3 regions of the uncultured Chitinibacter sp. genome follow, and region 3 is predicted to be linked to each of the others. Evidence: predicted binding sites of a transcription regulator. Region 3 holds the regulator's gene; each other region holds the start of a gene.
What was found. The regulator NrdR, encoded in region 3, represses ribonucleotide reductase genes. The targets are predictions, from matches to a motif close to AAANACNATATATNGTNTTT.
Positions count from the first base shown of each region.

Region 1: the regulator NrdR is predicted to act here: its motif matches at 7,721-7,740, upstream of nrdD (anaerobic ribonucleoside-triphosphate reductase).
Region 2: the regulator NrdR is predicted to act here: its motif matches at 2,895-2,914, upstream of QV747_RS06105 (ribonucleoside-diphosphate reductase subunit alpha).

Region 1 is NZ_CAMFLP010000007.1:46,889-56,674, forward strand. It holds gene QV747_RS09785 (PAS domain-containing protein) at 1-1,109, opposite strand, end outside; gene ilvA (threonine ammonia-lyase, biosynthetic) at 1,216-2,739, opposite strand; gene QV747_RS09795 (DUF3369 domain-containing protein) at 2,821-4,389, opposite strand; gene QV747_RS09800 (sensor histidine kinase) at 4,386-5,993, opposite strand; gene hslU (ATP-dependent protease ATPase subunit HslU) at 6,166-7,488, shown strand; gene nrdD (anaerobic ribonucleoside-triphosphate reductase) at 7,885-9,786, shown strand, end outside.
Region 2 is NZ_CAMFLP010000003.1:148,606-158,391, reverse strand. It holds gene QV747_RS06125 (hypothetical protein) at 1-451, opposite strand, end outside; gene QV747_RS06120 (cupin domain-containing protein) at 444-1,601, opposite strand; gene QV747_RS06115 (peroxiredoxin) at 1,661-2,128, shown strand; gene QV747_RS06110 (peptidylprolyl isomerase) at 2,136-2,615, shown strand; gene QV747_RS06105 (ribonucleoside-diphosphate reductase subunit alpha) at 2,956-5,853, shown strand; gene QV747_RS06100 (DUF2188 domain-containing protein) at 6,277-6,495, shown strand; gene QV747_RS06095 (adenosine deaminase) at 6,961-7,995, shown strand; gene QV747_RS06090 (hypothetical protein) at 8,012-8,605, shown strand; gene QV747_RS06085 (ribonucleotide-diphosphate reductase subunit beta) at 8,701-9,786, shown strand, end outside.
Region 3 is NZ_CAMFLP010000001.1:650,710-660,495, forward strand. It holds gene thiL (thiamine-phosphate kinase) at 1-1, opposite strand, end outside; gene nusB (transcription antitermination factor NusB) at 14-460, opposite strand; gene ribH (6,7-dimethyl-8-ribityllumazine synthase) at 496-966, opposite strand; gene ribBA (bifunctional 3,4-dihydroxy-2-butanone-4-phosphate synthase/GTP cyclohydrolase II) at 985-2,082, opposite strand; gene QV747_RS02990 (riboflavin synthase) at 2,079-2,699, opposite strand; gene QV747_RS02995 (zinc-ribbon domain-containing protein) at 2,702-2,866, opposite strand; gene ribD (bifunctional diaminohydroxyphosphoribosylaminopyrimidine deaminase/5-amino-6-(5-phosphoribosylamino)uracil reductase RibD) at 2,881-4,017, opposite strand; gene nrdR (transcriptional regulator NrdR) at 4,017-4,469, opposite strand; gene glyA (serine hydroxymethyltransferase) at 4,690-5,937, opposite strand; gene QV747_RS03015 (CorA family divalent cation transporter) at 6,034-7,707, opposite strand; gene QV747_RS03020 (hypoxanthine-guanine phosphoribosyltransferase) at 7,747-8,295, opposite strand; gene QV747_RS03025 (adenine phosphoribosyltransferase) at 8,323-8,883, opposite strand; gene QV747_RS03030 (NCS2 family permease) at 8,899-9,786, opposite strand, start outside.

The DNA of each region.
Region 1 (9,786 bases), on a different contig from region 3:
TGCAACAGGTATTGCACCTGCTGCTGCCGCTCCAGCTGATCGCCCTTGGTTTGTTCCAGCACTTGCAGCGCCCAATGCCGCGAGCTGTAGAGGTATTGCATCAGCCCCGCCAGCCCGGCCAAGCCAAGCAGCGCCACGCCCAGCGCCATCAACAGCCATTCATTTTGATGTTCATTCAGAAATTCGGTGTGCGAGTCGTAATGCAATTGCCATTGCCGCCCCGGCAAATGCACCAGCTGCGTGGTTGAGCGCGTGATTTTCAGCTCAGGCGCTACCTCGTAGCGCATCACCTCGCTGGCTGGCCGCGCCCGAACCCAGGTTTTTAGCGCATAGCCTTGATCAACCAAGCGCCAGCTCAAGCGGTCATCATAGTTACCGCGAATCAGCGGCCGCACCACCTCGCGCAAGCGCACCAGTGCCACCACACTGCCGGCATGTTGAGCGCGGCGATCATCCATAGAGGGCTCGGGGGGTAAATCACGATAGATCGGCGCGATATAGGCAAACATCGGCTCTTCTGAGCCCGGCAGGCGAAACACGGGGCTGGTCAACAGCCGGCCGGTATCGCGCGCACGGATCAGGGTTTCGCTCAGCGCCAGCGATTGCAGCACATTTTGCCCGAGCAAATCGCCAGTCATCCGGTTGATCGGATAAAGGTATTCCAGAATTTGGTAAGGGCTTTCGCCGGTGAGCGGGCCGGGCTGATAGTCTTTGTAGGCCAGCGGAGCCACGCGTTTATCCGCGCGGGCGGCGGCAATATGGGCCTGGATTTGGGTATCACTAATCGGCCGCACCAAGGCCATGGCCAGCAAGCTGGGATGACGGTACAGCACATTGCTTTGCAACAGCAGATCATAAAACTGCTGCCGATCCAGCGCGGGGTTGAGCGTGACCGCGGCCTGCAGGCCGAGCAACACTTCTTGCTGCTGATTCAGCCGCCCTTCGAGCTCGCTGGCCTGTCCGGCCGCAATTACTTCGAGCTGATGCTGCGCCGTGCTTTCCACCTGCTGCAACAACAGCGCGGCACTCGACAGCAGCACCAGCAAACCACCAGCCAAGACCGCTAGCAAAACGGCGTAGCGCTTGATCCAGGACCACAGCTTCAACAAATGACCTCCCGCAATCACAACGGCCTGCCGTTAACCGGCAGGCCTGTTGTAGTTGTATGCCAGATTGGCAGGCGGGGCAACTGTGGCCCCGGCGGTGTGGCGTTTCTTACGCGTTTCCGGCGCTGAGGAAGAGCTGATAAGCGGGATTTTCCGTTTCCAGCCAATACGGGTAGCCTAGGCGGGACAAAAACTCGCCAAAGGCCGCATCGTCTGCCGGCGGTACCTGTATCCCGACCAGCACGCGACCATAGTCTGCACCGTGGTTGCGGTAATGAAACAGTGAGATATTCCAGTTATCGCTCATGCCATTGAGGAAATTGAGCAGCGCGCCCGGCCGCTCGGGAAACTCAAAGCGGATCACCCGCTCATGCAGTGCTTGCGGGGCCTGCCCGCCCACAAGGTGGCGAATATGCAGCTTGGCCATTTCATTGTCGGTGAGGTCCAGTGCCGGCAAGCCTTCCTGAGCCAATTTTTCGATCAGCTCCACCACTTCACGACGTTGCTGAATCGACAGGCCGACAAACACATGCGCCTGATCATCCGCACCATAGCGATAGTTAAACTCGGTGACATTGCGCGCGCCAATCAGACTACAGAATTTACGGAAGCTGCCTGGTTGCTCCGGCACCGTCACGGCCATAATGGCTTCGCGCTGCTCGCCCATTTCGGCTTGCTCGGCCACATAGCGCAGGCGATCGAAATTCATATTCGCACCCGAGGCAATCGCGATCAGTGTTTGGCCTTCCACGCCTTCGCGCGCGGCCCACGCTTTGGCCCCGGCAATGGCCAGCGCACCAGCCGGCTCAAGAATGGAGCGATTGTCTTCAAACACATCTTTGATCGCTGCGCACATCGCATCGGTATCGACCAGAATAATGTCGTCGACGTATTGCTGCGTCAGGCGGAAGGTCTCTTCGCCCACCTGCTTCACCGCCACGCCGTCGGCGAAAATCCCGACCTGGGGCAAGGTAATCCGCTCGCCCAGCTTCATCGAGAGGTACATCGCGTTCGCATCGGTGGGCTCAACCCCGATGACTTTCACTTCCGGACGCAAGCGCTTGATGTACGCGGCCATCCCGGCCAACAGGCCGCCGCCCCCCACCGGGATAAACACGGCGTCAATCGGATCAGGGTGCTGACGCAAAATCTCCATCGCCACCGTGCCTTGGCCGGCGATGACATCCGGATCATCGTAAGGGTGCACAAAAGTAGCGCCGCTCTCCGCCGCGAGTTTGATCGCGTGCTCGTAGCAATCGGAATACGAATCGCCCACCAGCACTACTTCGGCGCCGCGGCGGCTTACGGCCTCCACCTTGATGCGGGGCGCGGTCGCTGGCATCACGATGGTGGCGCGGCATTTCAGGTGTTGCGCCCCCATCGCCACGCCTTGGGCATGATTACCGGCAGAAGCCGCCACCACGCCGCGCTCCAGCTCGGCCGGGGTCAGCTGCACCATCTTGTTATACGCACCACGAATCTTGAACGAAAATACCGGCTGCATGTCTTCACGCTTGAAGTAAATGGTATTACCCATGCGGCGTGATAAATTTGGGGCAAATTCCAGCGGGGATTCGATCGCCACGTCGTAGACGCGGGCAGACAGGGTGCGTTCAAGGTAATCGGTCATCATAGGGGCCAGTGAGCAATCAACAAAAAATGGGCAGTGCGTACCCAACTGCCCATTCTACCCCTAAACCAGCCCCCCGCGGGCTCAGTGATCGGTGAGGGTCTGGCGAATTTCCTCGATACGGGGCAGACACTTAAAGAAGGCGTCCACCACTTTCGGGTCAAAATGCTTGCCCGATTCGCTGCGGATCGTCTCGAGTACCTGATCGCGCGGCCAAGGGTCTTTGTAGCAACGCGCATGCGTGAGGGCATCGTAAACATCGGCCAGCGCAATAATGCGCCCGACGATATGGATCTCATCACCCTTGAGTTTGCGCGGGTAGCCGCTGCCATCCCAGCGCTCATGGTGCTCATAGGCGATCACCGACGCCATTTTCAGAATGCGGGGCTTGGCTTCGCGCAGCATGTCATAGCCCAACTGGGCATGGGTATCCATCACCGCCCGCTCGGCGCTATCGAGTGGACCGGGTTTATTCAGCACCTGATCAGGGATCCCCACTTTACCAATATCATGCAGGGGGCTGGCCGCGCGGATAATTTGCGCTTCTTCTTCGCTCAAGCCCAGCTCCAGTGCCAACACATAGGAAAACTCAGCCATGCGATGAATGTGTTTGCCGGTATCTTTCGAGCGGTTTTCAATCACCTCGGAAAGCTGATAGATAATGCTGCGCTGGGTGTCTTCGATTTCTTTATTCAGCATCAGGTTTTCGTAGGCAATCGCCACGTTTTTGCAGAATAAATCGATCAGATTGGCATCGGGGTGCGATAGCTCGACCGGGCCATCGATAATCAGCAGATTTATCGGCCCATGTGGCGAGATAAAAAAGCCAACGAAATGATCACTGGCAAACACGCTTTGCTGCTTGCTGATCGCCTCATCGATTGACGGCTGCAGGCGGCTCAGCTCGGCACCGCTGAGTGGCTGGCCGCAAAACTGCTGATACCCCCCGGTGGCATACATCACCACAAGGTCATTATCCTGGCTGAGCGCAGCCATACCCCCATTCACCACCAAGTACAGCGCGTCTTGCTCAAAAAACAGCAAGGACTGCAGCTGCTCCAGCACGCCTTGGGCAAATTGCTGGATCGACTGCAGGCGGAAAATACTGGTTGAGGCATCCACGACTTTGATCAGGCCGCGGCGGTTGGCTTCCAGCTGGCGGCGCTGATGCTCGATCAGCATAATGTCGTTGTAGGAACGCAAAGTACCCAGCACCGAGGTATACAGTTTGTCGCGGGTCAGCTCGGTTTTGGCTTTGTAATCGTTGATGTCGTAGTTTTCGATCACATGCCGCTCGGGCGCCACGCCGGGCTGGCCGGTGCGCAAAATGATGCGGATATGATGGTTATTTAAGGTTTCGCGAATCTCACGCGCCACCATCAGGCCGGCGTCTTCGGTTTCCATCACCACATCAAGCAAGACCAGCGCAATATCATCGCGCTGCGCCAATAACTCGACGGCCTCACGGCCGGAGTAGCAAGACAGAATATTCAGCGGCCGCTTCAGAAAATCGATATTAGTCAGCGCAAGCTTGGTGACGTGATGAATATCGGGCTCATCATCGACCACTAAAACATTCCAGGGCTGCACCTTATTCTGTTCTTCGACCTGGGTATCGTCTTCCAGCCAGTTGTCGTCGTCCAGCATGCTCATTGTGTCGTACTCCCTAAACCGTGACGGGGAAACTGAATGACAAAACACGCGCCACCGCCCGGTGTTTCTTCGATATGAATCGAACCTTTCAGATGCGCGACCACCAGATTGTGCACGATGCTCATGCCCAGGCCACTGCCACCTTGTCCGCGTTTTGTAGTGTAGAACGGCTCGAATACTTTTGCTCGCGCGGCCGGCTCGATGCCGCGCCCGTTATCCTGAAAGCGCAGCTCTAGCACCGTGCTAGATAGCTCCTGCACACTAATCTGAATCTGCCCGGCTTGCTCGGGGGCAAAGGCATGCAAAATCGCGTTATTCACCAGATTATTAATGATCTGGGTAAAGGCCGATGGATCGGCGCGCAACTGAATCGCCGCCGGGCAGCTCAGCGCAATTTGATGCGGGGTTTTGCGCAAAGTTGGGCGCAGCGATTGCAAGATTTCTTCCAGATAATCGCCGAGTACAAATTCCCGCACCACCGCGGCCGTCTGATCCACCGAGATATTTTTAAAGCTGCGAATCAGCGCGGCGGCGTGATCACAATGGCGCAAAATCAGCGTGGCCGCATCGCGAGCGACAGTGGCGTAATGCTGTAGATCGCTTTTCTTGAGATGGCCTTCTTCCAGTTGCTGCTGCAGGGTATGGGTTTCAGTATCGAGCGTGGATGCGGCGGTCAGCGCAATACCCAGCGGGGTATTCACCTCATGCGAAACCCCGGCCACCAGCGCGCCGAGGGCGGCGAGTTTTTCGGATTCGATCATTTGCTGCTGGGCGCGGCGCAAATGGCCCAGTGCCGCTTCGGCTTCTTCTTTGGCTTGCGCCAGTTCGGCCGTGAACTGGCGCTGGGTGGTCACATCGGCCTGCGCCCCCACCACTCGAATCACCCGCCCGCTGACATCACGATCGGCCACGCCATGGCACACCAGCACCCGCCAGCCTCCATCCTGATGGCGCAAACGATATTCGAGCGCCAAGATCCGCTCGCCTTCCAGCGGGCGAATTTGCACATATTGCAAAAACTGGCTTTTGACGGCTTCAAGATCATCCGGGTGCAGCAAGCCATGCCAGCTGGCCAGCTCATCGGCTAATTCATGATCGGCGAAGCCCAGCATGGATTTCCAGCGCGAGGAAAAATACCATTGATCGTGCTCGGCATCCCATTCCCAGATGCCATCGCCCGTGGCTTCCAAGGCCAGCGCCCAGCGGCGCTCAGAGCGGCGCAGCTGCAAGCTGATGTCGTTGATTTCATCCAGCGCATCGGCAAACAGCTCGTTACGCTCGCGCAGGGCGATCAACTCCAGCTCCTGCGCGGCCAGCCGCTGGCCACAGGCCTGCAGCAACGGTTGCCACCAGCCGGTGTGGGCAGTGTGCAAAAAAGGGTCACCCTCGGCGCGCCAGCGCTGCAAAACGCGCTGACGTTGCGCCAGCAACCACAACCCCGAAAATACCAGGGGTATAGCCATACAAAAAAGCAATACCAAGGCCAGCAGCGCAATACCCTGCCAACTTAGACTAACCGCCAGCGCCCTGCTGCTAATCTGGAATGGCCATTGCTCCAGCGGCAGCAAAACCAGCGCCAGCAGCAGGCCCGCAGGCAATAACACCACGCCCGCCATCGCCCCATAAAAATATCGCTTCGCTGTCACAGGCCGCCCGCATCTGCATTGACCGGCTCTTACTATAGACAGGCATTGCGCCGCGCGCCGTGCCAAGCGGGGCTTTAAATTCGGTGGCACGGCACTATTTAATACAACATTGATTCCCAGGAAGCACAGCATGACGCAGATGACCCCACAGGAAATTGTTCACGAGCTGGACAAACACATTGTTGGCCAAGCCGCCGCCAAAAAAGCCGTGGCCATTGCCTTGCGCAATCGCTGGCGACGCCAGCAAGTGGCCGAGCCGCTGCGGCATGAAATCACCCCGAAAAACATTCTGATGATCGGCCCCACCGGGGTGGGCAAAACCGAAATCGCCCGCCGGCTGGCCAAGCTGGCCGATGCACCGTTTATTAAAGTCGAAGCCACCAAATTCACCGAAGTGGGTTATGTGGGCAAAGATGTCGACAGCATCATTCGTGATCTGATGGAAATCGCCATCAAGCAGGTGCGCGATCAGGCCATCGCCCGCAACCGCGTCAAAGCCGAAGCCGCGGCGGAAGAACGCGTACTGGATGTACTACTGCCCCCACCGGCAAACAGCTATGGCAGCGTGAATCACGACGACAGCCAAAGCGAAACACGGCAGAAATTCCGCAAAATGCTGCGCGAAGGCAAATTTGACGACAAAGACATCGAAATCGACGTCGCCGCCGCCCCGCCAAACATGGAAGTATTCAGCCCGCCGGGGATGGAAGACTTTTCCAATCAGCTGCAGCAGATGTTTAAAGGTGCGATGGGTGGCAAAACCAAAAAACAAAAACTCAAAGTCGCCGACGCGCTCAAGCTACTGGTGGATGAAGAAGCCGCCAAGCTGGTGAACGAAGACGATGCCAAGCAAGAAGCGCTGCAAGCTGTAGAACAAAACGGCATTGTGTTTATCGACGAGATCGATAAAGTCACCACCCGCGCCGAAGGCAGCAGCGGCGAAGTCTCACGCCAAGGCGTACAACGCGATTTGCTGCCGCTGGTGGAGGGCACGACGGTCAGCACCAAATACGGCATGGTGAAAACCGACCATATTCTGTTTATTGCCAGCGGCGCCTTCCATCTGGCCAAACCGTCCGATCTGATCCCCGAACTGCAAGGCCGTTTCCCGATCCGCGTGGAACTCAACTCGCTCACCGTCGATGATTTCGCCACCATCCTCACCGGCACCGATGCGTGCCTTGCCAAGCAGTATCAGGCGCTGCTGGCCACCGAAGAGATCGAGGTGCAATTTACGCCTGAAGGCATTCAGCAAATGGCGGCGATGGCGTTTCAGGTGAACGAAAGCACCGAAAACATCGGCGCGCGCCGGCTGTACACCATCATGGAACGGCTACTGGAAGACGTCTCGTTTGAAGCCAAGCGCGGCGCCGTGGTGGTCGATGCCGAATTTGTACGCCAGAAACTCGGCGGCGTTGCGGCCAACGAAGACCTAGCGCGCTATATGCTCTAAACTCAGCCAGGGTATTGCCTCGGGGGCTATATATTCAATAACTCCTATAGCAATACCCCATTCACTTCTGCAAAGAACACACCACCAGACCGCCACGCGCCAACCCCATCCCCGCACCACAATATCACCCGGCCAGCCGACGAGCACCTCCGCCTTACAGGCTGCCGCGCCAGTACGCGTCAGAATTTGACCCGCATCAAAACTCACATATTTAGCGCAACACCCCCACGAAAAACACAATATATTGTGTTTCAACACGACAACAGCCCTAGCTGAAGTCGTGCAGGTTGTTCCGGTCTGCGTGCAGACCATCACGGAGCCATATTTCGGGCGGGCCAACCGCCCGCCCGCTTTTTTGGCCCTAGCGCCCCTTTTCTTGCGAGGATTTTGCCCATCATGCTCAAAGTGACCAAACGCGACGGAGCCCGTGCCGCCTACGATAGCGCCAAGATTTTTGAAGCCTGCCGCAAAGCGGCCTCGGCGGCGCGCTATCCGCAGCCCGAGGCGCTGGCCGAACGGATCACCGAGCAAGTGGAAGAAACTTGCCGTCTACTCAGCCAGCAAGGCCCGCTCGACATTCCCACGATTCAGCAGCTGGTCGAAAACGCCCTGATGCTGGAATACCCGGAAGTGGCGAGGATATATATCGAGTATCGCCACGATCGCGATCGCATCCGCGCGCAAGGCTCAGAACTACACGCCAAGCTGATGGGGCTGGTGAATAAAACGGATGTGGATGCCACCACCGAAAACGCCAATAAAGACGCCAATGTCTTCCCGGTAATGCGTGATTTGATGGCTGGGATCGTGTCCAAGCAATTTGCCAGCACTTTCCTGCCCAAAGACATTCTGGAAGCGCACAACAGCGGCGATATTCATTTTCACGATCTGGATTACTCGCCGTTTCTACCGTTCACCAACTGCTGCCTGGTTGATCTGAAAGGCATGCTGGAACACGGCTTTCGCCTGGGCAATGCCAAAATCGAAAGCCCTAAATCCGTCGGTGTGGCCTGCGCGGTGACGGCACAAATCATTGCCCAGGTGGCCAGCCATCAATATGGCGGCACCACGATCCCGAATATCGACCAAACGCTGGCGCCGTATGTACTGAAAACCTACGAGAAAAATCTCGCCATTGCCGCCGACTATGGCATCAGCGAGCCGGAACGCTATGCGCGCGAGCGCACCGAAAAAGAAGCCTACGACGGCATTCAGGCCTGCGAATACGAGATCAACACGCTGTTTAGCTCGAATGGCCAGCAGCCGTTTGTGACATTCTCGTTTGGCATGGGCACCAGCTGGGCGGAGCGAATTATTCAGCAGGCAATTTTGCGCGTGCGCATCAAAGGGCTGGGCAAGGAAGGCACTACCCCGGTGTTTCCGAAACTGGTGTTCTTTCTGGAAGCCGGCATCAACCTCAAACCCAGCGACCCGAACTACGACATTAAACAGCTGGCGCTGGAATGCACATCGAAACGGATGTACCCCGACATCATCTCGGCCAAGCTCAACCGCCAGATCACCGGCTCTAGCGTGCCGGTCTCGCCCATGGGGTGCCGCAGCTTTCTGTCGGTGTGGCGTGATGAAGCCGGCCGCGAAGTGCTGGATGGGCGCAATAACTTGGGCGTGGTCAGCCTGAACTTGCCGCGCATTGCGCTTGAGGCGCAAGGCAGCCAGGCGCGCTTTTTTGAGATTTTGCACAGCCGCCTGCAGCTATGCTACCAAGCGCTGAATATCCGCATTCAGCGCCTCTCCGGCGTGAAAGCCAATGTGGCGCCGATTTTATATACAGAAGGCGCATTTGGCGTGCGGCTCAAACCGCAAGACGACATCATGTGCCTATTTCGTAATGGCCGCGCCTCGATTTCGCTGGGCTATATCGGCTTGCATGAAGTGGGCGTGCTGTTGTTTGGCGCGCATCCGGCCGAATGCGCCGAAGCACAGGCGTTCTTGCGCCATGTGGTACGGGTAATGGCCGACACCACCACGCGTTGGAAAAAAGAAACCGGCATCGGCTTCTCGCTCTACTCCACCCCGAGCGAATCACTCTGCCATCGTTTCTGCAAACTAGATGCCGCGCGGTTTGGCGATATCGATGACGTGACCAACAAGGGCTACTACACCAATTCCTTCCATCTGGATGTGCTGCGCAAGGTCAACCCCTTCGCCAAGATCGACTTTGAAGCCGGCTACGCCGAATACGCCAGCGGCGGGCATATTACCTATGTTGAGCTGCCGAATATGCAGCACAACCTGCTGGCGCTGGAGCGCATTTGGGATTACGCAGTCGAAAAAGTG
Region 2 (9,786 bases), on a different contig from region 3:
ATTGCGCCCAGAGTGTGGCAAAAAGTTGGCTCAATTGAGTGGCATATTGGCGCTGACTACCCCATTCACCCCGAAACCAGTCGTAATGATGGCGTTCCAGATAATGTAAATGATCGGCAATCAGCCAGCCTTTTGGCTGGTGGCGTAACTCAGCGGGAATTAAGCGCACTTCAATTAAATGCGCAAATCGTTCGGCCAGTTGTGTAAAGCGCGGGCAGCCGGTGCGCAGATAATCTTCGCGGGCCAGCAGCAGTTGCAGCCGCCCCGGCGAGGGCTGAGTAAAAAAGCGCCACAAGCGCTGCTGGTTGGCCGCGCTGCCTAGCCCCATCTCGCTGGCATCGTTTTCGCTGATTTGCAGGGTATGGCTGGCCAGATCAAATAATTGATCGATCCCAGCTTGATACCCTGCGCGGGTATCAAAGCGTTCGCGTTGCGCTGCCGTGTCAGCCATGGTTGGCGGGGGCCAGATAGCCGTATTCGTGATAGGTATATAAGACTTCGAGCAAAGCCTCGTCGTATTCACCGCCGGGCAAGCTGCGCTGATCGGCCAGCGCGCGCAGCTGCGCGAGCTCGGTGGCGCTGAGGCTGGCTAGCTCATCGGCTTCCAGTGCTTCGCCATTCAGATAAATGCCTTGTTCGTTGTAGAGCATTTGTGATTTCAGATTCAGCGTCACCCCGTGGCTAGCCACGGCGGCGACAAAATCGTCGTATTCGAGTGGGTCGCTGTGCTGGTCAAAAAACACATGCGGCTTGGGCTCGGAGAAATAGCGGCCGATAAAATCCTGCACCATGTGTTCATCCCAGCGGATTTGCGTAAGCATCTGCTGAATACGCGCGGTAAATTGCGCATCAATCTGCGCCGGGGTGGTGGTGACTTGCGCGTCGGGGTCGCTGTACATGCCATCGAGGCACAATTCATCCTGCAGGTATTCCAGAAATTTACTGGCGATTTCCTGGGTTTTCGGCGCGCGAAACCCCACCGAATACGTCATGCCCGGCTCAAGGGCAACGCCATAGTGCGCATATTTGGGCGGCAGATACAGCATATCGCCGTGTTCCAGTATCCATTCCTGCTCGGGGTTGAATTCTTTCAGGACCCGGATTGGGGCGTCTTCGATAAAGCCCATCGCGTCGTCGCTGGAAATTTGCCAGCGTTTTTTGCCGCCCACCTGCAACAAAAACACATCATAAGAATCATAATGCGGGCCGACTGTGCCGCCGGGTGGGGCGTAGGAGATCATCACGTCATCCAGCCGGGCATAGGGCAGGAAATTAAACTGGTATAAAAACTCGGCGATGTGCGGCACCTGATGGTTCACATCTTGTACCAAGATGGTCCAGTCGGTTTCAGGCAACCGCTTGAGGCGGCTGGGGCTAAACGGGCCGCGCTCGAGCGTCCAGCGGCCGTTTTGCTGGGTAATCAGCCGCGATTCGATGTCGTCGCGCTGGGCAAATTCGCTTAAGCGGGCAAAATCGATCAGCTCGGGAAAGCGATCCCAGGCCTGGCGAATCAGCAGCGGTTTTTTCTGCCAGTATTCGGCCAGAAAGGTTTCAGGGCTGATTCCGCCGAGCAGCGGGGCATGGAAAGCTGTTTTACGCATCGCGAGTGACTATAAAGAAAACCATAACAAAGACTATTATCGCACCGACTGGAGAATTCATGCTGAATGCCGGAGACCTGGCACCGGACTTTGCCTTGCCGGATGCCGCCATGGACATGGTGCAATTGAGCCAGTTTCGTGGCCAGCGCAATGTCGTGTTGTACTTTTTTAACAAAGATCACACCCCGGGCGGCATTGTCGAGGCGGTGGAGTTTTCCGATCGGGTTGACGCATTTGCGCAATACCAGACGATTATTCTCGGGGTTAGCTCGGATGACTGTCTGTCGCACGACAGCTTTATCGATGAGCAAGGTTTGGCGTTTGATCTGCTGGCCGACACCGAGCTGGAAGTCAGCCGTCTGTATCATGCCGTGCACGAATGGGAAGCGCAGGGCATGGTAAGATACGGCATTGAGCGCTCTACCTTTGTGATCGATCAGGCTGGCGTGATCCGCCACGCTCTGTATCACGTATCGCCCAAAGGCCATGCGGCCGAAATACTAAATCTTGTCAAACAGCTAGGATAATCCAACTATGCAAATCGCTAAAAATTCCGTTGTTACACTGCACTATCAGATGTTCGACGCAGAGGGCAACCAACTGGACAAAACCGAAGAGCCGATTGCATATCTGCATGGCGGTTATGACAATATCCTGCCGCTGGTTGAAGAAGCGCTGCACGGCAAAACCACCGGTGATCTGGTAGAAGTGAGCATGTCGGCTGACGACGCTTTCGGCGAATTCGACCCAGAACTCGTACGCGACGAAGAGAAAGATCAGTTCCCACCTGAAGTATCCGTGGGCATGATGTTTGAAGCGGATGATCCAGAAACCGGCGAAATCATTCTGTTCCGCGTGACTGAAATCGAAGGCAACCGCGTGACTGTGGATGGCAACCACCCATTTGCCGGCATGAACATTGTGTTCAAAGCCCAAGTGACTGATGTGCGTGAAGCCAGCGCCGAAGAAATCGCGCACGGCCACGTGCACGGTGAACACGGCCACCACCATTAATCTGTGCTAGCGATGGCAGCATGGCTGTCATCTCTGCGCGGTAATATTCACGGCGATCTCTTCAGGTCGCCGTTTTTCATACCCTGCCAAGCTGGCGTTTTCGCAGTTGTTGCAAACTTGCAACCGCCTGTCATGTAAGTTTAATGTGCGCACAGCTGAGCCAAGTCCCGCTTTGCTTGGTTTGCCGGCCTACCCACCACCGCTGGTCCGCTAGCACATCGCGCGCCTGTTGCACTAGTCCCCCACTTTCCCCTAGTATTTGTGCCAACAAGGTGAGCTCAACACAAGATGTTGTGTTTCCCCACAAACTATACACAGACTTATACACAAGGATCCGTGCATGTACGCTACGCTTGAAAGTACCCCAGCCAGCCGCAACGAGAATGCCGAAGTACCGGCGCTGTCGCACGATGCTGCGCAGTACGCCAACTACAAGATTATCCGTCGCAATGGCGCGGTGGTGCCTTTTGAGCCCACCAAGATCACCGTGGCGCTAACCAAGGCCTTTATCGCCGTACAGGGTAGCCATGCCGCTTCCAGCGCGGCGGTGCGTGAGCTGGTGGCGCGTCTGACGGATGCTGCGGTGAGCGCGCTGATGCGCCGCAAGCCCGATGGTGGCGCGATCCATATCGAAGACATCCAAGATCAGGTTGAGCTGGCGCTGATGCGCTCGGGCGAACACGACGTGGCGCGTGCCTATGTACTGTATCGCAATGAGCGTCAGCGCGAGCGCGCGGCCGCCCGTCAGGATCAGCCGGCCGAGCAGCAACACGCGATCAATGTGCAATACGAAGATGGCTCTAGCCGCCCGCTGGATATCAGCAAGCTCAAAGCGCTGATCGCCTCTGCGTGTACGGGTCTGGAAGCCTACACCGACCAAGAACAAATCTTGGCCGAAACCCTGAAAAACCTCTACGACGGCGTACCAGCCGAAGAGCTGCGCAAATCCACCGTATTGGCGGCGCGTACCTTCCTGGAAGTCGACCCAGCCTATACCCAAGTCACCGCCCGTCTAGTGCTGCACAGCCTGCGCCGCGAAGTGCTGGGTGAAGAAGTGAGCCACGAAGAGATGGCTACGCGCTACGCTGAGTATTTCCCGCGCTATGTGAAAAAAGGCATCGATGCCGAGCTGCTGGATGAAAAACTGGCCCAGTTCAACCTGGAAAAACTCGCGGCCGCGCTGGATCACAACCGCGATTACCAGTTCGGTTACCTCGGCCTGCAAACCCTGTACGACCGCTATTTCCTGCATATCGAAGATCGCCGCATCGAACTGCCGCAAATCTTCTTTATGCGCGTGGCCATGGGCCTGGCGCTGAACGAAATCAATCGTGAAGAGCGCGCCATCGAGTTCTACAACGTGTTGTCGAGCTTCGACTTCATGAGCTCAACCCCGACGCTGTTCAACTCGGGTACCCGTCACAGCCAGATGTCGAGCTGCTACCTGACCACCGTACCGGATGATCTGGATGGCATTTTCGAAGCGCTGAAAGAAAACGCCTTGCTGTCAAAATTCGCCGGTGGCTTGGGCAATGACTGGACCAACGTTCGTGCGATGGGCAGCCACATCAAGGGCACCAACGGCAAATCACAAGGCGTGGTGCCATTCCTGAAAGTGGTGAACGACACTGCCGTGGCCGTAAACCAGGGTGGTAAACGCAAGGGCGCCGTGTGTGCCTACCTGGAAACCTGGCACGCCGACATCGAAGAATTCCTCGAGCTGCGTAAAAACACCGGTGATGATCGTCGCCGTACCCACGACATGAATTCAGCCAACTGGATTCCTGATCTGTTTATGAAGCGCGTGATGGAAGGCGGCGAGTGGACTTTGTTCAGCCCATCCGAAGCCAGCGATCTGCACGATAAAGTCGGCAAAGCCTTTGAAACCGCCTACCTGAACTACGAAGCCAAAGCGGCCCGTGGCGAAATGCGCGTGGCGAAGAAAATCCCGGCGCTGACGCTGTGGCGCAAAATGCTGACCATGCTGTTCGAAACCGGCCACCCATGGATCACGTTCAAAGACCCATGCAATATCCGCAGCCCGCAGCAACACGTTGGCGTCGTGCATTCGTCGAACCTATGTACCGAGATCACCCTGAACACCAACGACGAAGAAATCGCCGTATGTAATCTGGGCTCGATCAATCTGTACAACCACCTGAAAAATGGTCAGCTCGACGCAGAGAAACTGTCGCGAACGGTGAAAACCGCGATGCGCATGCTCGACAATGTGATCGACATTAACTTCTACCCGGTGCGCAAAGCACGCAATGCCAATCTGAAACACCGTCCGGTGGGTCTGGGCATTATGGGCTTCCAGGATTGCTTGCACGCCCTGCGCGTACCGTATGCCTCAGAGGCGGCGGTGGAATTTGCCGATCTGTCGATGGAAACCGTGGCCTACCACGCGTACTGGGCCTCGACTGAGCTGGCGCAAGAGCGCGGCACTTACGGCAGCTACAAAGGCAGTCTGTGGGATCGTGGCATTTTGCCGCAAGACTCACTGCGCCTGCTGGAAGAAGAGCGCGGCGGCTATCTGGAAGTGGATCGCAGCTCGCGGCTGGATTGGACCATGCTGCGCGACCGCATCGCCGCCTACGGCATGCGCAACTCCAACTGCCTGGCCATCGCGCCTACCGCCACCATCTCCAACATCATTGGCGTGGATGCGTGTATCGAGCCGACTTACCAGAATCTGTACGTGAAATCGAATCTGTCCGGCGAATTCACCGTCATCAACGAACACCTGGTGCGCGATCTGAAAGCACGTGGCCTGTGGGATGAAGTGATGGTGTCGGATTTGAAATACTTCGATGGCTCGGTGCAGCGCATTGATCGTATTCCGCACGATCTGAAAGAGCTGTATGCCACCGCTTTCGAGATGGATCCGAAATGGCTGGTGGAAGCCGCTTCACGTCGCCAGAAATGGATCGACCAAGCGCAATCGCTGAACATCTACATGGCCGGTGCTTCGGGTAAAAAACTGGACGAGCTGTATAAACTCGCCTGGACGCGTGGCCTGAAAACCACTTACTACCTGCGCACGCTGGCAGCCACTTCGGCCGAGAAATCGACCGGCCGTGGCGGTGAGCTCAATGCCGTACCGGTGGATGGTGGCTACAACGCCGCTGCTGCAGCCCAAGCGGCGATTGCGGCCGCTGCAGTGGCGGATGCTACGCCAGCGACCGATGCGAAGTTCTGCTCGATTGATAATCCAGATTGCGAGGCGTGTCAGTAATATGGATATGCCCCGAAGTTTTCGGGGCATAAAAAAACCCCACCATGTTTCAGCATGGCAGGGTTTCCTGAAAAGCATGGTAGTGAGGTGTCCCTCTGCTTCCAATTATTGCTCTTCAAATTCCTTGGGGAAGGAAGATTTGATGTTAGCACTGATTGGTTTTGCAATCACCTCCAATCTACAGACGGCGTTAGTTTTCACACACAGTCTGTTTTCATAGATAAGGAGGTTTTATGCACAAGCTTAAAACTGTACCGGTCTGTGCTTATGTCCGCATGCGCAATGGTCGCCGTGAGGATGTATGTGCACACACCCGCTCATTACCTGATCGTTAATAAGGTTTGAGTCGAAAGGTGAACTCGATTTTTCGGGTTCACCAAATCAAAGTTTGAATCATTCAGTTTTAACATAAGGATTTTTACAATGCCGAATCAATGGGTTGTGCCGCACAATGGTGCGTGGGCTGTTCGTGGTGAAGGTAGCAAGAAGGTAACAAAACAATTTTCACATCAGGCGACTGCGATAGCAGAAGGCAAGCAAATCGCAAAAAACCAAGGTGTGGAATTAATTGTGCAAGGGAAAAATGGTCAAATTCGTGAGCGTAATACTTACGGTAAAGATCCTTTTCCACCTAAAGGCTGATGTTAGTGCCTGCGGCACCATTGTTTAGGTGCCGCTACCCGCGGCGGGGATGACTTTCTTTGCGTCGCCAAAGAAAGTCATCAAAGAAAGGCGCCCCCCGCCTGCGGCCCTCCGGGCTTCCCTCGGTCGGTCGCGAGCCAAACGATAAAGCAGTTTGTCTCGCTCCACTTCCTCGGCGATGGGCGAAAGGGGTTTAAACCCCAGCGCAATCAGCGTGGTACTGCCGTAGGGTGGGTATATGCCTGAAAAGCATTTTGAACATTGCTAGCATTGATATACCCCGGTGCCGCATAGCGGTGCCGATATTTAAGACGTTTCGGTGAGGCGTTTAAAATATCGGTGATCCCGATTTTAAATTTATGCAAAAGTCGCCTAGCAAGGCACTTTGTCGCAGCCTGTACAAGTCGTACGGCCAGACAAAGTAACGCAGCTAGGTGAGTTTTGCTTTAACAGATAGGAATGATTGTGACCCAACACCCGCTCGACCTTCTCATCGCTCGCCTGCCCAAGGCTGAGCTGCATCTGCATATCGAAGGCTCGCTCGAGCCCGAGATGATGTTTGCGCTGGCGCAGCGCAATGGCGTGGCTTTGCCTTACGCCGATGTGGCGGCGGTGCGCGCGGCGTATGAGTTTGATAGCCTGCAATCCTTCCTCGATCTTTACTATGCGGGCGCCTCGGTGCTGCTCACCGAGCAAGATTTTTACGATCTGACTTGGGCCTACCTCGAAAAAGCCCACGCCGATCAGATCGTGTACACCGAGATTTTCTTCGATCCGCAAACCCACACCGCGCGCGGTATTGATTTTGCCGTACCGCTCGCAGGCATCCACCGCGCTTTGCGCGATGGCGAAGCCAAGCTGGGCATTAGCTTTAAGCTGATCATGTGTTTCCTGCGTCATCTGTCGGAAGCAGATGGCTTCGCCACGCTGGCGCAGGCCGAGCCGTATCTAGATCAAATCGACGGTGTCGGGCTGGATTCCAGCGAAATGGGCCACCCGCCCAGCAAGTTTGCGCGGCTGTTTGCCCGTTGCGCCGAGCTGGGCTTGCCCGCCGTGGCGCATGCCGGCGAAGAAGGCCCCGCCAGCTATATCTGGGAAGCGCTCGATCTGCTCAAATCACGCCGCATCGATCATGGGGTGCGCTGCACCGAAGACCCGGCGCTGGTGGCGCACCTCGCCGCCGAGCAAGTGCCGCTCACCGTCTGCCCGCTATCCAATTTAAAACTCTGCGTGGTCACCGATCTGGCGCAACACAATCTGCGCCAGCTCTTGCAAGCCGGCCTGTGCGCGATGGTGAATTCGGATGATCCGGCCTATTTTGGCGGCTATCTCAATCAGAATTTCTACGCCTGTCGGCAGGCGCTGCAACTGAGCGCCGACGAAATTGTCCAACTGGTGCGCAATAGTTTCGCCGCCAGCTGGTTGCCCGCGGCGCAGCAAGCGCACTGGCAAGCCCAAATTACCCAAGTGCTGGCCGACCATCAGGCCGCCCACGCTTAAACCGGAAATGGCCGCCATGTTCAAACTCTGCCAACGTCTATCCCTCATCGCGCTGCTGGCCGCGCTGACGGCCTGCGCCAATCTGGCCGCGCCCAAGGTGAATCTGGTGCAAGATGGCCAGCTGCAGCCGCCGGCCGGGCAGGGGATTGCCGTACTGGCTTTCACCGCGCAGAGCTTTGATCGTGATACCGCCGAGGCTCGCCTGCAGCTCGATGGCCCCGCCGGCCGCCAATGGCTGCAGCTGCGCTTGGTCACCGACTTTATCCGCGCCCCCGGCCAGCAAAGCAACCCCAGCGGCCGACTGTTTGTACTGCCGCTGCCCGCCGGTGAATATCGCCTCGCCAATATCTACGGCAGCTGGCGCCGGCCCGGGAATAGCTTTGATTTATTCGGCAACTGGGAAAACGTCTTTGTGCCGCTCGATCAGCGCTTTACCGTCCGCGCGGGCGAAGTGCAATACCTCGGCGAAATTCACCTGCAGATGAATTACCAATCCACGGTCGATTACCGGCAGGATTTCGCCCGCGACCAATACGAATTGCAGCAGCGCCATGGCGTGAGCCGCACCGAGAATATCCGCCAGCAACCGTTGGCCAAGCCCTCAACCTGATTCCACCACCGAATGCGCAGCCCGCGCCGCCACTCGGTACCGAATCAACCGTAATGAACAGCAATCAACAATAGTCAGAACAGAAAGGAACCACGATGCTCAGCTTTGACGACGCCATCACCACCCGCACCGCCAGCGGCCAAGCCCCAGCCCAAGGCGGCCAGCCCGTACCGGCCCGCATCACCGCCGACGACAAACGCGTAATCAACGGCACCACCGACGTGAATCAACTGGTGCCGTTCAAGCACAAATGGGCGTGGGAAAAATACCTGGCCCAGTGCGCGAACCACTGGATGCCGCAAGAAGTAAACATGCAGCGCGACATCGAGCAATGGAAAACCGGCCAGCTCACCGAAGACGAAATGCGCATCGTGAAGCGCAACCTCGGCTTCTTCGTCACCGCCGACTCGCTCGCCGCCAATAACATCGTGTTGGGCACCTATCGCCAGATCACCTCACCCGAATGCCGCCAGTTCCTGCTGCGCCAAGCCTTCGATGAGGCCATCCACACCCACGCCTACCAATACATCGTGGAATCGCTGGGTCTGGACGAAGGCGAAGTGTTCAACGCCTACAACGAAGTGAAATCGATCCGCGACAAAGATCATTTCCTGATGCCTTTCATCGACGTACTGACCGATCCGGCCTTCAAAACCGGCTCGCTCGAAACCGATCAACAGCTGCTGCGCTCGATCATCGTCTTTGCCTGCATCATGGAAGGCCTGTTCTTCTATGTCGGCTTCGTACAAATCCTGGCGCTGGGCCGTCAAAACAAAATGACCGGCGCCGCCGAGCAATATCAATACATCCTGCGCGATGAATCGATGCACTGCAATTTCGGTATCGACCTCATCAACACCATCAAGCTGGAAAACCCGCTCTTGTGGACTGAGTCATTCAAGCAAGAAATCTACGGCCTATTCCAAAAAGCCGTCGATCTGGAATACGCCTACGCCGAAGACACCATGCCACGCGGTGTATTGGGCCTGAATGCCAGCCAGTTTAAAGAATACCTGCGCTTTATCGCCAACCGTCGGTTGGTGCAGATTGGTTTGAACGAGCTGTTCCCGGGTGCGAATAATCCATTCCCATGGATGTCGGAAATGATCGACTTGAAGAAAGAGAAGAATTTCTTTGAGACTCGGGTGACGGAGTATCAGACGGGTGGGGCGTTGAGCTGG
Region 3 (9,786 bases):
AACCACGCCCTCGTTAGCCCTGACGTTTGGCACGAATCGCGGCAAACTCTTCGGCGCGCACTTGCTCGGCCACTTTATCCAGCACGCCATTCACAAAACGGTGGCCATCTGAGCCCCCGTAAGTTTTGGTGAGCTCAATGGCTTCGTTGATGATGACCGGATATGGGGTTTCTGGCATCGAGATAATTTCGAACGCGCCGGTATACAGCACGGCCAGCTCCACGGTACTCACTTCTTCCAACGGGCGATCCACATGCGGCTCGATGGCCTTGGTCAGGCTGGCGGCATCTTTAATCACGCCGAACAAAATCGCGCGGTACAGATTGGCATCGGCTTTACCAAAATAAGTACTGCTCGAGCGCAGATACAGGTCGATGTTGTTCACGGTTTCGTGACTCATCAGGTATTGATATACCCCTTGCACCGCAAACTCACGCGCCCGGCGGCGGGCGGATTTCATTGGGCCTTTTTTGGCCGGGGCTTTTTGTTCTTCGCTCATGCTACTGCCTTTAACAAATTAGCGGTTTCTACCGCAACACGCGCGGCTTCGCGCGCTTTTTCTACAACACGCACTTCGGCCTGTTCGTCGTTTTCGGTGGTCAGAATGCAGTTGGCGATCGGCATTTTGCTATCTAGCGTAATGCGCGTTACACCCGCACCGGATTCATTGGCCACCAGTTCAAAATGGTAAGTTTCACCGCGGATAATCGCACCCAGCGCGATCAGCGCGTCGTAACGACCGCTATTGGCCATCTTTTGCAATACCACCGGAATTTCCAGCGCGCCGGCCACACTGCCCAGCACGATATCGGCGGGCGCTACGCCCAGTTTCACCAGCTCATCCAGGCAGTTGTCGCGCAAGCCTTCGCACACCGGCGTATTAAAACGGCTCATTACCACGCCAATTTTCATGCCTTGGCCATTCAGATTCGGGGCAATTTGCTGGATACCTGCAGGTACACTCATGATTGATCCTTTAGTCTTTTATTGATTCGGTTGGGCAAAACCGGTGATTTCCAAACCAAAACCGGTCATGCTCGGAATTTTGCGCTCAGGCGACATCAGGCGCATGGCGCCCACGCCTAAGTCTTTCAGCATTTGTGCGCCAATCCCATAGGTGCGCATATCCCATTTCTGGGTTTTATTCAGCTGCAGTTCTGGCAAGGCGCGGGCCAGCAGATCTTCGCCAGATTCAGTCCGGTGCAGCAAGATCATCACGCCTTTACCGGCCTGATTGATGGCCTGCAAGCTCGCTTCCACCGACCAAGAATGCCGGCGGCCATCCAGATCTAGCCAATCCATGAGCGAGGCAGGCTCATGCACCCGCACCAAGGTTTCTTCTGTGGGGCAAGGCTGACCTTTAACCAGCGCCAGATGCGTCGATTTGGTGAGTTTATCGCGGTACACCGCCAGCTCGAATTCACCGGCAAAGGTGCGCACGGGGCGGCGGCCCACGCATTCCACCAACGATTCGGTACGGCTGCGGTAATTAATTAGATCGGCGATAGTGCCGATTTTCAGGCCATGCTGCGCCGCGAATTCCAATAGCTCAGGCAGGCGCGCCATGGTGCCATCGTCATTCATAATCTCGCAGATCACCGACGCAGGCGTTAAGCCCGCCATCATGGCCAGATCACAGCCAGCTTCGGTGTGCCCGGCGCGCACCAAAACCCCGCCAGGCTGCGCCATGACCGGGAAGACATGCCCAGGTGAAACCACATCGGCAGCCTTGGCATCAAATGCCACCGCTTTGCGGATCGTTAGCGCGCGATCATGCGCGGAAATGCCGGTGCTGACGCCTTCGGCGGCTTCAATCGAGGCGGTAAAATTAGTACCAAACGACGAGCTATTACTCTGCACCATGGTGGTGAGATTCAGCAGTTTGCAGCGCTCGGGAGTTAGCGTCAGGCAAACCAAACCACGGCCATATTTGGCCATGAAGTTGATCGCCTCGGGCGTCACAAAATCCGCAGCCAGAACCAGATCGCCTTCATTTTCGCGATCTTCTTCATCCACCAACACCACCATGCGGCCGGCTTTTAGCTCGGCGATGATTTCCTGTACCGGGGCAATCTGGCTCATGCGGCGCTCCCTTGCTGCTCTAGCGATACCATCCGTTCAACATAGCGGGCAATCAGGTCGATTTCGAGATTTACCTGCGCGCCAGCTTGCAGCTGGCCAAGCGTGGTCACCGACAAGGTGTGCGGGATTAGATTGATTTCAAATTCGCAACCTGCGGCAGTATCACGCACGGTATTGGTGGTAAGCGAGACGCCATTGACCACCACCGAGCCCTTCGCGGCAAGATAACGCGCCAGCGTGGCCGGCGCAGCAATGCGCAGCAGGCGATTTTCCCCGACCGGATCAAACGCCAGCACGGTGCCAACGCCATCCACGTGGCCGGATACCATATGTCCACCCAACATATCGCCCAAACGCATGGCTTTTTCCAGGTTCACCGGGCCTGGCCGATCAAGGCCAACGGTACAGCGTAGCGATTCATTGGAAACATCAATTTTATATTTGCGCGGGGGTATCTGCTCAATCACGGTCATGCATGCGCCGTTGTGAGCAATACTATCCCCCAGTACTACATTGGAAAGGTCTAATTCGCCTGCATCCACGGTGAGGCGTACGCCCCCGTCAAAGGCGTCCACTGCTTCGATCTGCCCGATGGCCTGAATAATGCCGGTAAACATGTTTAGTCCTTAGGTGCGGTGAATTGGGCCGGATTTGCCTCTTTCACCCGTTGCGAAGATTTCAGTTCATTACAGTGATTGCAGAAATAACTTTTCGCGCCACAAGCAGCGAGAATCTCAAGGGCTTGGCCACAATCGGGGCAACGCAGGGTCGTTGATTCAGTCATGATGAGGCTCCGGCTCAAGCCACCGCGGTGGCTTGAGCAAAGGCGATGTGCGGCTGTGTTAAACGCAAGGTTAGGCGCTGATCGGCGCCCACGCGGCGTTGCTCCAGTAGTGTTAGGCGGTGCTGATCAGCCAAGTCGCTTAAGGTAAAGTCGGCCATGCCGCGCCCTTTGCCCAGCAAGGTCATCGCCTGATAAAGAATGATTTCATCAACCAAACCCGCCTGCAGCAAAGCGCCTACCAGCGTACCTCCCGCCTCGACCAAGACCTGATTAAAGCCTTGCTGCCCCAGATATGCCATGGCGGCATGTAGGTCGAGCTCGCCATCGCACAGCGGTAACTGCACGGCGCAGGATTGCTCACTGTGAAAATGCTGCAGTTCCGCAGGCCCAGCGCCACTGAGCACATGGGTATAACCACCGCTGCTGGTGAGCACCTTTGCAGCATGCGGCGTACGACCTCGGCTATCGAGCACCACCCGTTGTGGCTGCCGGCTTACTGCCAGCTCGCGTACATTCAGCTGCGGATCATCGGCCAGCACCGTACCAACACCAGTGAGCACTGCACAGGCTTGCGCGCGCAAACGCTGTACATCCAGCCGCGCCTCAGCGCCGGTAATCCATTGGGATTGCCCATTCTCTAGGGCAATGCGGCCATCTAAGCTCGCGGCCAATTTAACTGTAACCCACGGGCGCTGGCGGATCATGCGGCTGAGAAAACCTTTGTGTAGCTCGCGCGCCTGCTCGGCCAGCAAGCCATGGGCCACTTCAATGCCATGGTTGGCCAGTCGCGCCAAGCCCTGCCCGGCCACCAAGGGATTGGGGTCACGTAAAGCGGTGATGACGCGGTCGATGCCAGCCCCAATCAACGCATTGGCGCACGGCGGGGTGCGGCCAAAGTGGCTGCAAGGCTCCAGGGTGACATAGGCCGTTGCGCCGACTAATTGACCCGGTGCTTTGGCCTTGGCCATTTTCAACGCCATGATTTCGGCATGTGCGCCGCCCGCTGCTTGGCTATGACCGTAGCCGATGATGTCTTCACCGGCCACAATCACTGCGCCCACACAAGGGTTTGGGCTCGTAAGTGCGGCACCTTGCGCCGCCACTTGCAGCGCTTTGGCCATCATGGCCTGATCAAAGGCGGAAAAACTCATTATTGCTTGCTCACTTCGCGAATCACATCGCGGAAGTCTTCCACATCCTGGAAGGAACGATAGACCGAGGCGAAGCGGATATAGGCGACTTTATCCAACTTGGCGAGTTCAGCAATCACCATCTCACCGATCTGACGGGACATGATTTCGCGCTCACCGATGGTGAGAACACGTTGAATAATGCGGGAAATCGCTTCGTCCACCAGCGGTGTGGGGACCGGACGTTTATGCAGGGCGCGCAGGAAACTGGTGCGTACTTTTTCGCGATCAAACTCAACCCGCTGGCCGGTTTGTTTCACCACCTGCGGCATACGGACTTCGGCGGTTTCGTAGGTGGTAAAGCGCTTATCGCAGATCGCGCAGCGACGCCGGCGACGCACGACATCCCCTTCGTCGGACACTCGCGAATCAACCACCTGCGTATCAGGTGAACCACAAAATGGGCACTTCATGCACGAACCCCGTAAAGATCAACAAAGAACATCAATTAGATCAGTGCTGCGGCGCAAAATACAAGCACCCCAAATACACCGAGTAGGTATATGGTGCCAAAGCTTGTGATAAAACAAGATTCGGGATATACCCTAGAGCACGCAAAAAGTGAATTGTTTGCTCTGTAAATAGAAAAAGGTGGCGCAGCGGCGCCACCTGTCTTCTGAGTACCGCTAAAACTTAGTCGCCGTAAACCGGGAAGCGCGCGGTCAGCGCTTTTACTTTCTCGGCCACTGCTGCGATATTAGCTTCGTCTTCTGGATTATCCAGCACATCGGCGATCAGATTAGCGACTTGAATCGCTTCTTCTTCCTTAAAGCCGCGCGTGGTAATCGCTGGGGCACCGATACGGATACCTGAAGTCACGAATGGGCTTTCTGGATCATTCGGGATCGCATTTTTGTTCACGGTAATGTGGGCTTTACCCAAGAAGGCGTCAGCAGCTTTACCTGTCAGGTTTTTCGGACGCAGATCAACCAGGAACACGTGCGACTCGGTGCGACCAGAAATAATGCGCAGACCACGCTCAGCCAGAGTTTTGGCCATTGCTGCAGCGTTTTTCAGCACTTGCGCTTGGTAAGCTTTGAATTCAGGCGTCGCAGCTTCTTTAAAGGCCACGGCTTTGGCCGCAATCACGTGCATCAGCGGGCCACCTTGCAGTGTTGGGAACACGTTTGAATTCAGGCTCTTTTCAAATTCAGCTTTGGCCAGAATGATACCGCCACGTGGACCACGCAGGGTTTTGTGGGTAGTTGAGGTCACGAAATGCGCGTGTGGCACAGGGTTTGGATACACGCCCGCCGCGATCAGACCGGCGTAGTGAGCCATATCCACCATGAAGTAGGCGCCGACTTTGTCGGCGATTTCACGCATGCGCGCCCAGTCAAAACGCAGCGCATAGGCCGAAGCACCACCGATCAGCAGTTTTGGCTTGGTTTCCAGCGCTACGCGCTCCATATCGTCGTAATCGATTTCTTCGTTTTCGTTCAGACCGTAGGCCACGATATTGAACAATTTGCCGGAAAGATTAGCTGGCGAACCATGCGTCAAGTGACCGCCATGACCGAGGTTCATACCCATTACGGTGTCGCCCGGCTTCAGGATCGAGAAATACACAGCCTGGTTGGCTTGCGAGCCAGAGTGTGGCTGTACGTTGGCGTATTCAGCACCAAACAGCGCTTTGATGCGATCGATGGCAAGTTGCTCGATCACGTCCACATGTTCGCAACCGCCGTAGAAACGTTTGCCAGGATAGCCTTCCGCGTATTTATTGGTCAGCTGCGAGCCCTGCGCTTCCATCACGGCTGGGCTGGTGTAGTTTTCCGAAGCGATCAGCTCGATGTGTTCGTGCTGACGCACGACTTCGCCGGCAATGGCAGCAGCGAGTTCTGGATCATATTGGGCAATGGTTTGTGACTTCGAGAACATGAGCGGGAAGCATCCGTGGCCGTTAAAAGATAGGTAATTCTACCATGACTTAGCGCAAAGCGAGATGCGCTCCAGTCAGGCTGCCACGCAAGATTTTCATACCGGTGGCTGGGCTTTCTTTTTGCGCCAGACATTGCGTAGCGCGACGAAAGCTTGCTTATTGCTCACCCGTTCATCGGACATGGCATCCAGAAACTCGGACAAACTCTTTGAGCGCGCCACGGTATAAAAAATCAGCCCTGCGGTTGGTAGCGATACCGCAGCAAAATACAGCAATTTCATCCACCCCGATTCGGCGGCCAAATCAAATAGATTCATGCCGAGAAAACCGGTGATAGTGGTGCCCAACAAGCCAAAGATAGTCACCACCGTAAGTCGCACCACGGTATCGGCCTGCCGGCGTAAATCATCGTTTTCAAGGTACTGATTCATACTCTGCACCGATTCACGGACTTCTTCATGTTGGCGCACAGTATCAAGGTGACGATTCATCATGCCAAACAGCTGGCTAGAAACGATTTGATGCGAGACTTCGCGAAACCAGTAGCGCTGGTTAAAGCGCAAAAAACTCTCCAGCAACAAGCGGATTTCACGCTTAAAGTGCCGAATCGATAGCGGGTCCTTTAAATTCAGCGCCGACAGCGCCGCCGCCATCCGATCAGAAAACAAAAGCAAAGCCGATTTATGAAAATGCGCAATCAGCACCAACAGAAAGTGCTGATGCCGAAACTGGCCCAGCACGCCGGTATACGGATTACTGTAAAACTCGTTGCCATGCTGCCCCACCATAATAAAGGCATGCCCAGAGCACATCATGCGGGTTGAGGCTGAGCGATGGCGCTGCTCAGGCGCCCAGAAGCGATCAAAGCAACAGTCAGCTTCAAAATCAGCCAACAGTTTCGGTGTAAGGGGCAAAATCTGATCTTCGCCAGGCTTGCCAACCGTACCTAGCGCGTAAAAATCTTCATCCCGTAGCGCAAACGGATCATCCACCGCGATATAGGCCATCAGTGGCATGCGGTGATATTCGATCTGGCGGTAGCGTACTTCTCCTTCAAGGCCGGAATGGTGTGGCACTAAGGGGTTGAGTAAATACGCCCAATGCTCGGCCATACGCGGCGCACGATATTGACCCATATGGCTCAGATAGGCCTGCCGCTCTTCATAGTCGGATTCTGCCAGCACTTCGCCATCTGCATCTAGCCAGGCGACTTTGCGCAAGCAATTGGCCGCCTCGCGCGGACCATCCCATTGCGCCGGGTAGGCGCGACCAAAGCGGAACAAGGCATCTTGCACCCTGCGCAACGGCAGGTCATTGCCCATGATCTCAAACGCTAGAATCACGACATCGACGTCATAAAAGAAATAAAGATCGATGTGCGCCACTTTGAAATGATGGGTAGCGCCATCTTTGAACACCATCAGCACCTGCTGAATGTCGCTACGGCGAAAAACATGCAAGGGAGAGCGACCATAGCTGGCAATATCGCCAGCCATACTCACTTGCTCGCCATACAAAAACCGCTGTACATAAGGCAGAAAGGTGATGAATTCGCGGTAGTGCCGCTCTTCAAATTGTTCAGGAGAAGTATCGAATTCAGTGGCGCGAGGCTGCCACGGCGAGCCTTCGCTGGCGGCGCGCTGCAAGATTTCCCACTGCCGCCCCATGGCTTTGAGTTCGCCGGGCAGGTGGGACATCGGCATTAATTGCAAGGGCCAGATCAGAATCTGGCGAAAATGCCGGACGAGAATATCGCTAGTTGGGGCCATGCCAATTCTCCCGCACGGGGAACTGGCATGGCGGCTGACTTACAAGCCTTTCACGGCGTAGATGGCCAGCGTATTGCGCCAGTAACCCTGGTAATCCATCCCGCAACCGAAGAGGAAACGATCTTCCACCTCTAGGCCCACAAAATCAGCCTTAATGCCTTCGGCTTTGCGATTGTGTTTTTTATCGATCAGCACGGCCACGTGCACGGCACTCGCGCCCTGCTGCTTGCAGTAGTCAACAATGGCAGCCAGCGTGTGGCCTTCATCCAGAATATCGTCAACGATGACCACAGTGCGGCCACGCATGTCTTCGCGCGGCTTCACTTTCCAGTCCAGCTCGCCACCGGAAGTTTCGTGACGATAACGGGTGGCATGCAGATACGCCATTTCCAGCGGAAACTTCAATCGTGGTAGCAAATGCCCAGCCACAATCAAACCACCGTTCAATACGGTATACACCACCGGATTGGTGTGCGCCAAAGCGGCACACATCTCTTGCCCCATGCGATCCAGCGCAGCCACTACTTCGCTCTCCGGATGCAGACAATCGGCGTTATCTAAAATCGTACGTGCCTCTGGCAATTCCATCGTCACAATTCTTTCCTCTACCCAGGCTTAATACCCGGCAAAATCACACACAGTAAACAACTCGATCCCTTGCTGGCGCACCAATTGCGATCCACCCAGCTCGGGCAAATCAACAATGGCCGCGGCCTCAACCACATTGGCACCAATCCGCCGCAGCAAATTGGCCGCCGCAATCATGGTGCCGCCAGTGGCGACCAGATCATCAATCAACAACACACGATCACCGGCTTTACAAGCGTCAGCGTGTAGTTCTACGGTGGCAGAACCATACTCCAGCTCGTATTCCTCGGCAATTGTGTCAAATGGCAACTTACCCTTCTTGCGAACAGGCACAAAGCCCAGATTCAGCTCATAAGCCACCACGGCCCCCAAGATAAACCCGCGCGCATCAACCCCGGCAACCACGTCCAGCTGCTGATCCATGTAACGATGCACAAAGATATCAACCAGCAGGCGAAAGGTTTTCGGGTCTTGCAGCAAGGGAGTAATGTCACGAAACATCACCCCTTCTTGCGGCCAGTTCGGCACCGTACGAATCCGCTCACGAATGTAGTCGGCGTATGGCAGCTCAGACACGGGTTTAGTCATGGCTTAGACTCCGTTTTAGTGGAACAGGGCGAACTTCACCACCCACAATGCAGCAATAATCACTACCGCCAGGCTCAAATCTTTAAAGCGGCCAGCCAATGCTTTGATCGCCACATAGCTAATAAAGCCGAACGCGATACCATCGGCAATCGAGAACGTGAACGGCATCGCCAGTGCAGTCATGACAGCCGGCGCAGATTCAGTCAGATCATCCCAATTGATTTCAGCCAGGCCACGACTCATCAGCACCGCTACGTAGCACAGCGCAGGCGCAGTCGCATACGCTGGTACTGACGCAGCCAGTGGCGACAGGAACAGCGCCAGCATAAACAGCACGGCCACGACAACAGCAGTCAGACCGGTGCGACCACCTACCGCCGTACCTGCGGCAGATTCGATGTAGGCTGTGGTTGAAGAAGTACCCAAAGCGGCACCCGCAGTAATGGCTACCGAATCAGCCAGCAGCGCTTTTTTCAGGCGCGGCAGTTTGCCATCTTTATCCAGCAAGCCGGCGCGGTGCGACACGCCCACCAGCGTACCGGTAGTGTCAAACAGATCAACAAAAAAGAAGACAAAAATCACCCCCAGCAGCGCGCCATTAAAGATGCCAGCTGGCGTCATCAAGGCACTGAAATCCATCTGCATAAAGGTAGGTGCCAGCGATGGGATTGGGGCGAAAACGCCTTTGAACTCTTGCAAGCCCATGGCAATCGCCAGAACGGTAACCGCCAGTACACCAATGATGATCGAGCCTGGCACACGGCGATATTCCAGCGCCACAATCAGGAAGAAGCCCAAAATCGCCAGCAGCACTTTGGGATCAGCCAGGTTGCCCAGCGTAACCAAAGTGGCCGGATGATCCACCACCACACCGGCGTTTTTCAGCGCGATAATGGCAAGAAA